DNA from 3 places in the Mesorhizobium sp. CA10 genome. Region 3 is predicted to be linked to each of the others. Evidence: predicted binding sites of a transcription regulator. Region 3 holds the regulator's gene; each other region holds the start of a gene.
What was found. The regulator LexA, encoded in region 3, represses DNA repair genes until DNA is damaged. The targets are predictions, from matches to a motif close to TGTTCNNNNTGTGTTCNG.
Positions count from the first base shown of each region.

Region 1: a site for LexA is predicted at 2,479-2,496, ahead of LB535_RS23420 (DNA recombination protein RmuC). Genes of this name have one in related genera too.
Region 2: a site for LexA is predicted at 2,433-2,450, ahead of LB535_RS13085 (PA0069 family radical SAM protein). Genes of this name have one in related genera too.

Region 1 covers NZ_JAIUHV010000012.1:149,105-154,159, reverse strand. The annotation lists gene truA (tRNA pseudouridine(38-40) synthase TruA) at 1-428, opposite strand, end outside; gene LB535_RS23435 (GNAT family N-acetyltransferase) at 450-956, opposite strand; gene fmt (methionyl-tRNA formyltransferase) at 953-1,888, opposite strand; gene def (peptide deformylase) at 1,895-2,425, opposite strand; gene LB535_RS23420 (DNA recombination protein RmuC) at 2,529-3,782, shown strand; gene LB535_RS23415 (GFA family protein) at 4,032-4,436, opposite strand; gene LB535_RS23410 (cation diffusion facilitator family transporter) at 4,472-5,055, opposite strand, start outside.
Region 2 covers NZ_JAIUHV010000005.1:146,441-151,495, reverse strand. The annotation lists gene LB535_RS13090 (ribonuclease HII) at 311-1,009, opposite strand; gene LB535_RS13085 (PA0069 family radical SAM protein) at 1,204-2,358, opposite strand; gene LB535_RS13080 (glycosyltransferase) at 2,507-3,010, shown strand; gene moaB (molybdenum cofactor biosynthesis protein B) at 3,047-3,604, opposite strand; gene LB535_RS13070 (4-(cytidine 5'-diphospho)-2-C-methyl-D-erythritol kinase) at 3,591-4,484, opposite strand; gene LB535_RS13065 (NfeD family protein) at 4,510-4,695, opposite strand; gene LB535_RS13060 (S49 family peptidase) at 4,781-5,055, opposite strand, start outside.
Region 3 covers NZ_JAIUHV010000003.1:610,403-615,457, forward strand. The annotation lists gene gltX (glutamate--tRNA ligase) at 1-598, opposite strand, end outside; gene LB535_RS09975 (ComEC/Rec2 family competence protein) at 701-3,166, shown strand; gene lexA (transcriptional repressor LexA) at 3,203-3,937, opposite strand; gene kynU (kynureninase) at 4,370-5,055, shown strand, end outside.

The sequences.
Region 1 (5,055 bases), on a different contig from region 3:
ATGGCCTCGGCGTCGAGCCGCTTCGGCACCCACCAGACCTTGCCCTTTTCCAGCGCCGCCGGCGCCCGGCGGTTGAGGATGCGATAAAGATAATGCCGGCCGGTGGCGGAAAACCGCGCGTCGAAACCGTCGGCGACGACGGCAGCCTTCAGAATGGCGACACGCGTGCCGGCCGCATGCAGATGCGCGTTGACGGCGTCGCGCACCTTGTCGCCCGACCACGCTTTGGCCAGGTCGACATGGGCGACCTGCGCGGTGGCGTGCACGCCGGCATCAGTGCGGCCGGCGGCACGTATTCTTACCTCTTCGCCGCAGAACTTCTCGATCGCCTGCTCGATCGCCTGCTGCACCGAGGGCTGGTCGGCCTGGTGCTGCCAGCCGGCGAATTGGCTGCCGTCATATTCGATATCGAGCCGAAAACGCGGCATGCTGCGGCGCTTACCGCTCGCCTAGGCGGCTAACGCGGTGAAGGCGGAAGCGTAGACCAGCCTGCCGGTCTCGGGCGCGTCGCCCCAGGCCAGCGCCTGCAGCGCCTCGCCCTGGTACTCGCTCTCGAACTTCTCGGCACGGGCATGGCTGTAGCCGAAGCGGCCATAATAGGCCGGATCGCCCAGCACCACGGCCAGCATCTCGCCGGCTTCCTTGAGGCGGACATGCGCCTCGCGGATCAGCGCGCCGCCGATGCCGGTGCCGTGGAACGACGGCTCGACCGCCAGCGGCGCCAGCGCGACGGCGGCGAACTGCTTGGTGCCGTTCTGAACGAACAGTCGCGAGAAAAGAATATGGCCGACGATCTGCCCGTCTTCCTCTGCAACCAGCTCGACGACAGCATCGCCGCCGGTGACAAGCGCGTCGACCAGGCCGGCTTCCGCCTGCTGGCCAAAGGCATGTTCTTCGACGAGGCGGATCGCCTCGCGATCCCGCGGCGTCGCCGCGCGTATCGACATCATGCTCATGTGAGTTTCGTTCCTTTTTCGATCTTGGCTCCGCGCAAAAACTCCTGCGCAGTGGCAGGCTTTCCGCCCGCCCGTTGAACTTCGACCAGCCTGACCGCGCCTGTCCCGCAGGCGACCGTCAGCCGGTCATCGAGAATTCCTCCCGACTCGCCGACGCCATCCGAGAGCGTCGAACGAAGCAGTTTCAGCCGCTCCATGCGGCCGCCAATGTCGACCTCGCACCACGCGCCCGGAAAGGGCGAGAGGCCGCGAATGTGATTGTGGACTTCGCCAGAAGGCCGCGTCCAGTCTACGCGTGTCTCCGATTTATCGATCTTTCGGGCGTGGGTCACCCCTGCCGTTGCCTGTTGGGTAAATGTCAGACAATTTATCCCCAACTGCGCGAGCGCCTCAACCATCAGCGAGGCGCCTTGAATCATCAGTCGGTCATGCAATTCGCCGGCTGTCATGTCGGGCGCGATGGCGACTTTTTCAACCATTGCCACCGGCCCGGTGTCCAGACCCTCTTCCATCTTCATGACCATCATGCCGGTCTCGCTATCGCCGGCCATGATGGCGCGCTGGATGGGAGCAGCACCACGCCAGCGTGGCAAAAGCGAGGCATGGCCGTTGAGGCAGCCCAGCCTTGGCGCGTCCAGAACGGCTTTCGGCAGCAGCAGGCCGTAGGCGACGACCACCGCGACATCGGCCTGCAAGGCGGCAAAAGCCTGCTGCTCGGCCTCGCTTTTCAGCGACGTCGGCGTCCGAACGTCGAGCGCCAGCCGCTCCGCCTCGCGCTGCACCGGCGAGGGCGTCAGCTCCAGCCCGCGCCGGCCGGCGGCGCGCGGCGGCTGGGTGTAGACGGCCGCGATCTCGTGGCCGGCCTCGGCGATGGCGCGCAAGGTCGGCACGGAAAAATCCGGCGTGCCCATGAAGATGACGCGAAGGGGCATGCCCCTCTATCCCACCATCTTACCCGGCGCCTTGTCCTTGGCGAGCTTCTTGAACTTCCGCACCACCATGTCGCGCTTGAGCTTCGAGATGTGGTCGATGAACAAAACGCCGTTGAGATGATCTATCTCGTGCTGCAGGCAGGTGGCCATCAGACCTTCCGCCTGCATCTCCTGCAGCTTGCCGTCGCGGTCGAGATACTTCACCCGCACCGAAGCCGGGCGCTCGACCTCGGCGTAATAGTCGGGGATCGACAGGCAGCCTTCCTCATAGACGGACCGCTGGTCGGAACTTTCCAGCACTTCCGGATTGATGAAGACATGCGGCTGAGGCTCCTCGCCTTCCTTGGCAAGGTCTATGACCAGCAGCCGCCGCGGCTCGCCGACCTGGATCGCCGCGAGGCCGATGCCCGGCGCGTCATACATGGTCTCCAGCATGTCGTCGGCGAGCTTGCGCAAATCGGCATCGACGCGCTCGACCGGCTTGGAAACCTGGCGCAGGACGGGATCGGGAAGGATGATGAGCGGCTTGATCGACATGGCGTCTCACCTAAGACCTCGCTTGAAAAGCGTCAACCGGGGCATCTTTGACCTGTTCACGTTTTGATCTGTGCCAGGAGGCCGAATCGGTTATGCTGCCCAAATGAACGACATGACCTCCGTCCTTTCCGAGCCCATCGCGCGGCTTGGCGCCACGACCGTGACGCTTGGCCAGGCGCTGGCTTTCGGCGCGATCCTTCTGCTTGCGCTGTCCGTGGCGCTCGTCGTCGCCTTGTGGCGCGCGGCCGGGGCACGCGCGGCGGCGGCCGCCGAAGCCGCCGACCATGCCCGCGATGCTGAGGCGAGGATGGCCGAAATCATGCAAGCGCAGGCCGAGATGCAGGGGCGCATGGGGGCGATCGCCGAGGTGTTCGGGGCGCGGCAGGCCGAGCTCACCCAGTCGCTCGGACAACGGCTCGACGCCATGACCGGGCGTCTCGGCCAGACCATGGCCGAGCAGACCAAGTCGACGCATGAGAGCCTGGCCAAGCTGCAGGAGCGGCTGGCGGTGATCGACACCGCGCAAGGCAACATCCAGTCCTTGGCCGGCCAGGTCGTGCAGCTGCAGGCGATCCTCTCCAACAAGCAGACGCGCGGCGCCTTCGGCCAGTCGCGGATGGAGGCGATCGTCGCCGACGGCCTGCCGCACGGCGCCTACGAGTTCCAGGCCAGCCTCTCCAACGGCAGCCGGCCCGATTGCCTGGTGCGGATGCCCAACGGCGCGCCGTCTCTCGCCATCGACGCCAAGTTTCCGCTGGAGGCGTGGAACGCCATCCGCGCCGCCGAGGGCGAGGCCATGCAGAAGGCGGCGGCGCAGGCTTTCCGGCGCGACATCGAGGTGCATATCCGCGATATCGCCGAAAAATACCTGATCCAGAGCGAGACACAGGACACCGCCTTCATGTTCGTGCCGTCGGAATCGGTGTTTGCCGAGATCCACGAGAATTTCGAGGCGGTGGTGCAGAAGGCGCATCGCGCCCGCGTCGTCATCGTCTCGCCCTCGCTGCTGATGCTGTCGATCCAGGTGATCCAGGCGATCCTCAAGGACGCCCGCATGCGCGAGCAGGCGCATCTGATCCAGGGCGAGGTCATCCGCCTGATGGAGGATGTGGCGCGGGTCGACGAGCGGGTACGTCGGCTGCAGACACATTTCGGCCAGGCGGCGCGCGACATCGACGACATCCTGGTGTCGACGTCGAAGGTGACCAAGCGCGGCCAGAAGATCGAGGCGCTGGAATTCGCGGAAGGCGAGACCGAGGCCGCACGAGGTGCCGCGCCAAAGGCCGAAGGCGGTTCGCGGGTAGCAGACTCCAAGACGGGTCAGCTCAGGCTGCGCGTCGTCGAGGGCGACGAGTAGTCGCTCGACGCCAACGTTGGAACGACCGATTCTTCCTTCGCTGGCGAGGTCGCATCCCTTGGAGATTGTCTGGAACGCCGATCACTTGCATGCCATGAGGCTAACGCATTGAGACGGCTAAGAATTTTGCTCCGCCGAGCCCCTCATATCGGTCACGGCATGGATCTTCGGGTCATGCCCGAGGATGACGAAGGCGCGAAAGATTCAGCCAATCGCCGAGGCTTCCGTCAACGGGCCGATCCGACAGTGCTACTGCTCCTCGATGGTCGCCATGCCTTCAAACTCCGGCAGCCAATGCAACGCCGAGCGGTGCCAGACTTGTCTTCTCGGCACCAGTTGGTCGCGCTGGCGCGCCGTGCCCACCCTAATGCCATAGATTTTCGGTCCATCGCCAACCGACGTCGCATAAAGATGCGATCCGCATTCGCCGCAAAACCCCTGCGCGCGCTTGGCCCCGCTGGATCCGGTCTTGATATAGACTTTCGGTGTGCCCTTGGTAATCCGGTAATGCTCTTCCGGCGCGCCGACGGTCACGCGAAAGGCTGTGCCGGTCAGCTGCTGGCAGTCGGTGCAGTGGCAGATCGAGGTCTTTTCCGGATCGACCTCCGCCTCATAGGCGATCGCGCCGCAATGGCATCCGCCGTCGATCTTCATAGGCCTTCCTCCTGACAAGTTCGCGCTGTCAAAATCTATCCCTCCTCCGAGGCCTCGGCCATGGCCTTGCGCCGCCGCTCCCATGTGCCAGTTGCCTGCGGCTTGACGAAGAGCCTCGATATTTGCGGCATTTCCTTCTTGAGCCTGGCTTCCAGGCGCTCGACGCAGGCCTCGATATCGGGCGCGCTGAGATGATCCTCGAATTCGATGCTCAAGCCCGCGACGATTTCCTCCGGCCCGATATGGACGCTCAGGATTCCGTTCGCGCGCTGCACCGCCGGATCGTCCTGGACGATCGCCAGCACCTTCTTCTGCACTTCGGATGAGGCAGGTTCGCCCAGCAGCAGCCCTTTGCTCTCGCGCGCCAGGAAGATGGCGGTCGCGCCGAGGATGATGGCGATGCCGATCGAGCCGAGGCCGTCGAGCTCGGGGATTTCCAGAAGCTGGGCCGACAGGATGCCGGCGAAAGCGACTGCCAGCCCGAGCAGCGCGGCGCTGTCCTCGAACAGTACCGTATAGACGCTGGGATCCTTGCTCGATTGCACGGCCTGCAGCCAGCCCTGCTTGCCCTTCTGCTGCCGGAACTCCTTCAGCGCTAACAGCCATGAGCTGCCTTCGA
Region 2 (5,055 bases), on a different contig from region 3:
TTGGCGATAGCGTGCATGGCAGCTTGGCGCATGCATTGTTTGATGTAGCGCTGGTCGACCCCCACTCCGTCTCGGCTTCGCCGAGCCACCTCTCCCCCGATCGACGGGGTAGAGGAAAGGCGCCAAGCCTTTTGCCGTCAATGCTCGTCCAGCAACGCTCCCTTCCTTTCCCTCCGGAGGGGGGAAAGGTGGCGCTGCGAAGCAGCGACGGATTGGGGGAACCACCCGGCAATCAAGCCTCAGGTCGATCAGTCACGCCAGTGACAGAGGATGTCCGCAAGCCGTAACCACATTGGGGGAGATCAGCTAATCACTCCAGCCCGGCGAGGCTCTCTTCCTCTTCCGCCATCTCAACCCCACCCAACCGGAACGGCGCGAACGAGGCCCGGTGGAGCCGTGCCACCGGCCCATGCGCCTCGATCGCGGTGCGGTGCCGGACCGTCGCGTAGCCCATATGCACTTCGAAGCCGTAACGCTCGTGATGTCCGCCGCAGCCGCACATCATGCGGTCGCGCATCACCTTGGCGATGATCGAGGCGGCGGCGATCGACTGCGAGCGCTGGTCGCCCTTGATGAGCGCGCGGCCTTCGCAGGCGAGACCTGGCGGTATGTCGCGGCCGTCGGCCAGGGCGAGCTTCGGCCGCAAGGACAGGCCGGCGGCAGCGCGGCGCATCGCTTCGAGACTGGCTTTCAAAATGTTGCTGTTGTCGATGCCTTCGGCACTGATCGAAGCCATCGAGATGCTGAGCGCCGAGCCGAGAATCTTGAGGAACAGCGCCTCGCGCTGCAAATGGGTGAGTCGCTTGGAATCGTCGAGCCCTTCGGGAATGTTGGCGGGGTTGAGCACCACCGCGGCGGCCACCACCGGACCTGCGAGCGGACCGCGGCCGGCCTCGTCCATGCCGGCGACCGGCCACAGCCCGTCTGCTATCGCTTTCGTCTCGATCGAGAAGTCGGGCTTCTCGACCATTTCAAAGAGAAGCGGAGAATCGGAACGCGCGCGAGCCATGGTGCGGCGAGGTTCGCATCGGCTCCGATTCTCCGCAAGTCCTTCCGGGTCGGATGGGGCGTCGGACCGGGAAGGCACCGTCTCACAGCCGGGGGACAGGGGCCGGACGGGATTTCGAAACAAATGGCAATTCCAGACCGAAAATCGCTTTGCCTGGAAGTGCTTAGCGCCGGCCGTCATGGCCGGCGCTGGCGTCAAAGCAGCATCAGCTGCTCGCCGGCACTGGCGCCTGCGACGAATTGGTCGGTGCGAAGCTGCCGCCGCTCGACATTGAGGCCGAGCCGCTTGGCGGCGATCTCGAAGCGCCGGCCGATCTGCCAGGCATAGGGACCGGCGCCCTTCATGCGCTTGCCCCATTCGGAATCGTAATCCTTGCCGTCGCGCATCGAGCGGATAAGCGACATCACATGCCGGTAGCGGTCGGGATAATGGCGCAACAGCCAGTCCTTGAAGATCGGCGCCACTTCGAGCGGCAGGCGCAGGATGACGTAGCCGGCCTCCCGCGCGCCGGCGGCTCTAGCCGAATCGAGGATGCGCTCCATCTCCGGATCGGTAAGCCCCGGAATAATCGGCGCCACCATGACCGACGCCGGGATGCCGGCGTCCGAAAGCTGCCTGATCGCCTCCAGCCGCTTCGTCGGCGTCGAGGCGCGTGGCTCCATCGTTCTCGCCAGCATGCGGTCGAGCGTCGTCACCGACAGCGCCACCTTGGCAAGGCCGCGCTCGGCCATGCGCGACAGGATGTCGATGTCGCGTGTCACCAACGCCGACTTGGTGACAATGCCGACCGGATGGCCGCGCGCTTCCAGCACTTCCAGGATCTCGCGCATGATGCGGTATTGCTTCTCGATCGGCTGGTAGGGATCGGTGTTGGTGCCGATGGCGATCGTGCGCGGCTGGTAGCCCGGTTTTGACAATTCCCTGTCCAGCATGCGCGCGGCATCCGGCTTGGCGAACAGCTTTGATTCGAAATCGAGCCCCGGCGACAGGCCCATGAAGGCATGCGTCGGCCTGGCGAAGCAGTAGACGCAGCCATGCTCGCAGCCGCGATAGGGGTTGATCGAACGGTCGAAGGAGATGTCAGGCGACTCGTTGCGCGTGATGATGGTGCGCGGCTTTTCGACCTGCACTTCCGTCTTGAACGGCGGCAGTTCCTCCAGCGAGTTCCAGCCGTCGTCGAAGACATGACGGCTGACCGGCTCGAACCGGCCGGACGGATTGATGCCGGCCGAGCGGCCGCGATTGCGATCGGGCCGCACGCGCATGCCGCTCTGCTCGATCATCGCGTTTGCCATCTCGGCTCGGCCTGCTCCGAAAGCGGCAATGTCGGCGCGCACGATCTGTTCCATTTTCGCCCTCTCCCAGGGACTGTCGGCAGGCTGTCGAATCGCTCTGTTCATGAAACTATTCCTATTTCGCCGAAGAGAACAAAGCAAGAACTTTTTCGCTTGAAGCGCACAACTGGCGCATCGCCGCACTTTCCGCTATTCGGCTAAAATGCTCAGCGTCCTTATCGAAACCCGCAACGACGAAGAGGGGCTTGCCCGTACGCTCGCCTCGCTGGTCGGCGGCGCGGTCGAAGGCGTCGTGCGCGACGTGATCGTCTGCGATCAAGGCTCGACCGATCAGACGCACCGGGTGGCCGAGCATGCCGGCTGCCACTATGCGACCGGCGGGATCGGCGCCGGTATCGGCCAGGCCAAGGGCGACTGGCTGCTCCTGCTCGAGCCAGGGGCGCGGCTCGCCGAGGGCTGGATCGACGAAGTCGTGGCGCACACGGCGAAACAGACCATGCCGGCGCGCTTTTCACGCGCCCGCGCCAACCGTGCGCCTTTCCTGGCCAGGGTGTTCTCGAGCAATCGTGCACTGGCCGAGGGGCTTGTCATCAGCAAGCGTCAGGCCTCGGCTCTGGCAAAGAGCGCGCGCAGCGCCGAAGCCCTGGCGCGCGGCCTGGCGACCAGAAGGCTGAACGCCGAAATCTGGATCGCGCCGCCGAAATGATGCCCCGCCGTGCCGGCCGGGCGCCTTAACTGAGCTTTACGAGGTGGGCTTGCCGCCGCGCCTGAGATGCTCGTCCAGCCGCGGCATGATCTCGACGAAGTTGCAGGGCATGTGCCGGTAGTCGAGCTGCGCCTTGATGATGCCATCCCAGGCGTCCTTGCAGGCGCCGGGCGAGCCCGGCAGCACGAAGACGAAGGTGGCGTTGACGACGCCGCCTGTTGCCCGGCTCTGGATCGTCGAGGTTCCGATCTTGTCGTAGGAGATGCGGTGGAAGACTTCCGAAAAGCCGTCCATGCGCTTTTCGAAGATCGGCTCCAGCGCCTCCGGCGTCACGTCGCGGCCGGTGAAGCCGGTGCCGCCGGTGGTGATCACGACATCGATGTTTTCGTCCTTCGACCAGCCAAGCACCTTGTCGCGGATCTTGTCGCGGTCGTCGGTCACGATATCGCGCGCGGCAAGGCTGTGGCCGGCTTCCGCGATGCGGTCGGCCAGCGTCTGTCCGGATTTGTCGTCGGCGAGGCCGCGCGTGTCGGAGACGGTAAGCACGGCGATGCGCACCGGAATGAAGGGCCGGCTTTCGTCAAGCTTCGCCATCGCTCACCTCCATGCTGCGCGTCGCGGCAACGAACCAGTCGGGGTGGCGGGCGCGGATCTCGATCGCCGCGCGCTTTGCGACATTGCCGGTCTCGAACAGGCCGAAGCATGTGGCGCCCGAGCCGGACATGCGCGCGAAGGCGGCGTCGGCTTTTTTCAATGCCTTGAGCGCCTCGCCGATCGCAGGTTCGATCGAACGCGCGGCAGGCTCAAGATCGTTGCGCGTCGTCTCCAGCCAGTTGCGGATCGTGTGGAAATCAAGGCGCTTCGGCAGCGGCGGCAGCGCCTCGTTATCGCGGCTGGAGAGCGCCTTGAACACGTCCGGCGTCGAGACTGCGATGCCCGGATTGACCAGCACCAGGCCAAGCGCAGGAAAGGCGGATAGCGGCGAGACTTCATCGCCGATACCGCGTGCGATCAGCGGCTTTGATTTGAGGCACATCGGCAGGTCGGCACCGAGCGAAAGCCCGATCCGGGCCAGCGAATTGTCGTCGATATCGAGCTTCCAGAGCCGCGCCAGGCCATTAAGCGCGGCCGCCGCGTCGCTCGAACCGCCGCCGACTCCGGAGGCGATGGGCAGGTTCTTCTCCAGCCGGATGGCGACCGGCGATCCCTGTTGCATGCCGGCTTCCCGGCGCAAGGCATCGCGCACCTTCACCACCAGATTGTCGCCGTCGAGCGGCAGCCCGGCGGCATAACGGCCGGATACCGAGAATTCATCGAGCTCGGCCCGCTCGATCTCGAGCCGGTCGCCGAAGCGGGTGAAGACGGCAAGGCTGTCGATGAGATGGTAGCCGTCGGCGCGCTGTCCGATGACATGCAGCGCCAGGTTGATCTTGGCAGGCGCAAGCCACGTCCGGACCTCTGTGCCGGGCTCCAGGATGTCGGCTGCTGGCGAGATGGGATCAGTCCTTGGCGAGACGATATTCGCCGGTCTTGGGGTCCTTGACCAGCGTGCCCGTCGTGCCGTTCGCCGCCTGTCTTTCGGTACGCCGGATCTTGGCCGTCACGCGTTCGGCCTCGCGCACGAAAGCGCGGTAGCCAAAGTAAGCGGCGGCGCCGACAACGGCGAAGAAAATGATCTGCGGCATCTCTAAAACTCCTCCCGCGTCCTCGCGGCAAGGCCGGCCGGACAGGCTCGGTCAAGCGGCCATGCTAGCCGCATTCATGGCTTTTTCAAAGCCCGAAGCGCGCCCACAGCGCGCGCTCTTCCGCCGCATCGAGGACGCCGCTGGCGGCGGCCGCCGCGATATCCGGCGCCGAAACGCGCGAGCCGAACAGGCCGAAACGGCCGAACAGACCACGCGGCGCGGTGATCAGCTTGAGCTGCGTCTTTTCGCCGAAACGGGTCTTGAGCACGCTGCGCATATCGCCCAGCGCATCGACAAGGCCGAGCTCGAGGCCGCGCTTGGCGGTCCAGAACAGGCCGGTGAACAGGTCCGGGTCGTCCT
Region 3 (5,055 bases):
TGTGGGTGACGCCCATGTCGTGATCGTCGACGACAACGGCATGCATGTAGGTCGGGACGCCATCGGAGCGCAGGATGATGAAGTCGTCGAGATCCTTGTTGGGGAAGCGCACCTCGCCCTGCACACGGTCGTTGACGATCGTCACGCCCTCGGTCGGCGCCTTGATGCGGATCGCGCCCTTGACGCCTGCCGGCGCCTCGGAGGGGCCGCGGTCGCGCCAATGGCCGTTGTAACGCGGCGGCAGGCCCTTGGCACGTGCGGCCTCGCGCATCGCCTCCAGCTCCGCCGGCGTCTCGTAGCTGTAATAGGCCTTGCCCATGCGCACGAGCTGCTCCGCCACCTCGCGATGACGCGGCGCGCGCTCGAACTGCGAGACGGCGTCGCCATCCCAGGAAAGGCCAAGCCAGGTCAGCCCGTCGAGAATGGCAGCCGTGGCAGCTTCGGTGGAGCGCTCGCGATCGGTATCCTCGATGCGCAGCAGCATCGTGCCGCCAGTGTGCTTGGCATAGAGCCAGTTGAACAGCGCCGTGCGCGCCCCGCCGATATGCAGGTAGCCTGTAGGCGAGGGGGCAAAACGGGTGACGACCTTGTCGGACATGGAACTCTCGAGGAAGCGCTGAAAAATGCATGTTTCGCGCAGACTTCCACGCGACCGGCGTTCATGTAGCATAGGCGGTCTGGGGCGCAAGGGGCAGACCCGATGGCTGGACGTGGCCGGGGCGCGGAGGAGAGCGGGGGAACGACAGCAGGCGTCAGCGAACGCCTGATGTTTGCTCATGCCGTGCTCGAAGAGGGAACGCCGCTTTCGCTTCCGGCGCCGCGTCCGCCAACCGGGCTTCTGCCGACTGGCGGCGACACGTTACCGCCAGCCTCGCCGACAGCCAACGACGGCCGGATCCGCAGACAGCTTGGCCGCGTTTCGCTTCCTGCTCTGCGCCGAAGCGTTGCGGTCGCCGCCGCCACCGAGCTCGACCGTGGCGTCGGCTTTCTGCTGGTGCCGGTGTTCCTGGCAGCCGGCGTGATCTGTTACTTCTCGCTGAGCGCCGAGCCGGACCTCTACAGGCCGCTCGCGGCGGTCGCCCTGATGGCGGTCTGCGCGGCGGTCTCGCGTTCCCGGCACAGAACGCACCTTGTCTTCATGGCGGCGTTTTTCTGCGCCTTGGGCTTTCTCGCGGCCAAGGTCGAGACCTGGCGGATGGCGACCCCGATGCTAGGTTCCGAAATCCAGACACGGCTGACGGGCCGCCTCGTCACTGCCGAGGCGATGGCCAACGGCCGTGTCCGGCTCACCATAGATCTGATATCCACGGAGCGTCCGAAGCTGCGCTACGCGCCGGACCGCATCAGGCTGTCGGCGCGCAGGATCCCGTCCGACATGACAGCCGGGTCGATGCTGACCGGCTATGCCAAGCTGCTGCCGCCGACAGGTCCGGTCAGGCCGGACAGCTACGACTTTTCGTTCGACAGCTATTTTGCCGGCATCGGCGCCAGCGGCTTTTTCCTGGGCGATCCGAAACTTGTCGCGTCGACCCCGACTGCGGCAACGGAAGTGCCGTTTGGCGCGCGCGTGGCATCGGCCATAGAAAATGCTCGCGAGGGGATTGCCGACCACATCAGGAGCAGCATCGGCGGTTCCGAGGGCGAGATCGCGGCGGCGCTGATCGTCGGCGTTCGTGCCGGCATTCCGGAAGCCATCAACGAGTCGATGCGACGGACCGGCATCTACCACATCATTTCGATCTCCGGCCTGCACATGGCGCTGGTCGCCGGCACGATCATGGTCCTGCTACGCGGCGCCTTCGCGCTGTTTCCGGATTTCTCGTCGCGCCGGCCGGTGAAGAAATATGCCGCTGGCATCGCGCTGGCGTCGATCGCCGCCTATCTCGTGATCTCCGGCATCGTGGTGGCGGCCGAGCGAAGCTTCATCATGCTTGGCGTGATGCTGGTCGCCGTGCTTTTCGACCGCGCAGCGCTGACCATGCGCAACCTGGCGATCTCTGCCATCGCCGTCATCCTGGTCTCGCCGCACGAAGTGGTCGGCCCGAGCTTCCAGATGTCCTTCGCTGCCACCGCCGCCCTGGTCGGCGCCTATGCCGGCTTCGCCGACTATCGCGCCGGCAAAACGACCGCGCCGCCGGCAAAGCGTTCGTTTCTCGGGTTCCTATCGCGAAAACTGGCGATTGGAGCGGGTGGCGCCGCCGTGACGTCGCTCATCGCGGGCAGCGCGACATTGTTGTTTGCCATCTGGCACTTCCAGCGGGTGTCGCCGCTCAGCCTGCTGGCCAATCTGGCGGTCATGCCGATCGTCTCACTGATCGTCATCCCGTTCGCCGTGCTGAGCGCGCTGGCCATGCCCTTCGGCTTCGACGGTCCGTTCCTCTTTGTCATGGGCAAAGGCCTGACGGCGATGATCGCCATTTCGGCATGGATTTCCGAGCGCTCACCGGTCGACGCCGTGGGGCTGATCTCAATCCAGTCGGTGCTGCTGGCGACGGTCGCGCTGGTCATCGCGACGATGGCCACCACCTGGCTGAGGCTTGCCGCCGTACCTTTCGCGCTCGCTGCGCTGCTGGCCATTCCGCATGTCCGCACACCGGACGTGCTTATCTCGGAGGATGCGCATCTGGTGGCGATGCCGATCGGCGGCGGCGAGCTTGCCGTCAATCGCGAACGCTCCAACGAGTTCACCACCGACAACTGGAAACGGGCGCTGAAAGCCGAGGAGATCGTGCCGCCGGAAAGGTTCGCCAAAGATACGCTGGACATTGCCGATCCCGTCGACCTGCCGCCCGGCTCGCCCTTCTATTGCAGCGGCGATCTCTGCATCGGCCGGCATCCTTCCGGCGCGATCGTCGCGCTCGCCGAGACCCGCGACGCCGCCCGGCCGGCCTGCGGTTTCGCCGACCTCATCGTCATCAACGACGCCACGGCCTATAACCCATGCCGCGATCCGCGTGTGCTCGTCGTCACCAAGCGGCAGCTGGCGCGCGACGGCAGCGCCGCCGTTTTCTTCGATCCGCAATCGGCAACCGCGCGGCCAACCGTCCGCCACGCGGTCGTAGAACCATACCGACCCTGGCACGAGCAGCGAAAATACACGCGCGAGGCGAGGGGACTGGCGCCCTATAAGCAGCCGGAAAAACCAGCCGCCGCACCGGCCCAATAGACTGTCGTTCGGGCGAAGAAGGCCGGCCAGTTCTGCTCAGTAGCGGCGGATGAGTCCCACGAGCTTGCCTTGAACCTTGACCCGGTCCGGTCCGAAGATCCGGGTCTCATAGGCTGGGTTGGCGGCCTCGAGCGCGATCGAGGCACCCTTGCGGCGGAAACGCTTAAGCGTCGCCTCCTCATCGTCGACCAGCGCCACCACGATCTCACCCGGGCTTGCGGTGTTGGCATTGCGGATGATGACGGTGTCGCCATCGAAGATGCCGGCCTCGATCATCGAGTCGCCCTTGACCTCCAACGCGTAATACTCGCCGCCCATGATCATGTCCGGCGGCACCGAGATCGAATGCGTCTGGTGCTGGATGGCGTCAATCGGCACGCCGGCGGCGATGCGGCCCATCACCGGAATGGATACGGCCGCCGCGGCCTCGTCGTCATTGCTTGGCGTCGGGGTGCGCGATGGCGTCGTTGGCTTGACCTGGCGACTGAGATTGCCTTGGCCGCCTTGGATGATGCTCGGCGAAAACTTCTTCGCGGCATTCAGGCCAGGCGCGATCGAGTCGGGCAGGCGCAGCACTTCCAGCGCGCGCGCCCGGTTCGGCAGCCGGCGAATGAAGCCGCGTTCTTCCAGCGCCGTGATCAGCCGGTGGATGCCGGACTTGGAGGCAAGGTCGAGCGCCTCCTTCATCTCATCGAATGATGGAGGAATCCCGCTCTCCTTCAGGCGTTCATGGATGAACATCAGGAGTTCATGTTGTTTGCGCGTCAGCATCGGCGGCCCCCACGGGTTCTGAAACCAGAATCAGAAAAACAAACCCAGAACAAACACTATCTGTTCCAGTTGTGTTCCGCAACCGTTTAAAGTTTAGTGAATTTGTTAACGCTGCCGAAACAATGTCGCATCCGGTGATGCCTTGGCCGCCCTTGTAGGACAGCGGCATTGATTCCGCTCGATTTTGGAGCTTCGTTAAGCTGAAACAAGAGCCGACACGATCACGAAGCGGCGGATGGGATCACGTCGGCTCGTTCCGTAAGCGCGCCGCACCGTGAACGAAACGAATCCAAAATGCCAACCTTGGCGAAGTTCCGATCCGCAGTCTTCGCCGTCTATGGACCAGCTAACATAGGACCAAAGGTTCTTGCCCTGTCGCCGAGGGTGGTGAGACAACCCCCTTGGCCAGATCGAAACGGAGGGGGCAGCACAATGAGGGGAATTCCTGATCTCGCCGAAGTCGAGGCGATGGATGCCGCGGATCCGCTGCGCGCCATGCGCGATCGCTTCGTCTTGCCGGAAGACGTCATATACCTCGACGGCAATTCGCTGGGCGCTGCTTCGATCGACGCCTTCAGCGAGATCGAGACTGCCGCGAGGCAGGAATGGGCGCGGGATCTCATTCGCGCCTGGAACACCGCCGGCTGGTTCGATATGCCCATCGAGCTGGGTGACCAGCTAGGACGGCTGATCGGCGCGAAACCCGGCCAGACGGTCGTTTGCGACACGACTTCGATCAACATCTACAAGGTCCTGCATGCGGCACTTACAATGCGGCCCGAGCGTTCGGTGATCGTTGCCGAGGGCGACAGCTTTCCGACCGACCTCTACATGGCGGAAGGCGTCGCATCGACGCGGCCCGGCACGGTGCTGCGGCTCGAAGGCGCCGATGCCCCGACGATTGAGGAACTGGTCGACGATCGCGTCGCGGTCATCCTGGTCAACCACGTCAACTACAAATCCGGCCGGCTGCGCGACATGGCGGCGCTCACCCGCAAGGCTCATGAAGCCGGCGCGCTGATCGTCTGGGACCTCTGCCACACGGCGGGTGCGCTGCCGGTGGATCTCGACGGCTCTAATGCCGATTTCGCCATTGGCTGCACCTACAAGTATCTCAA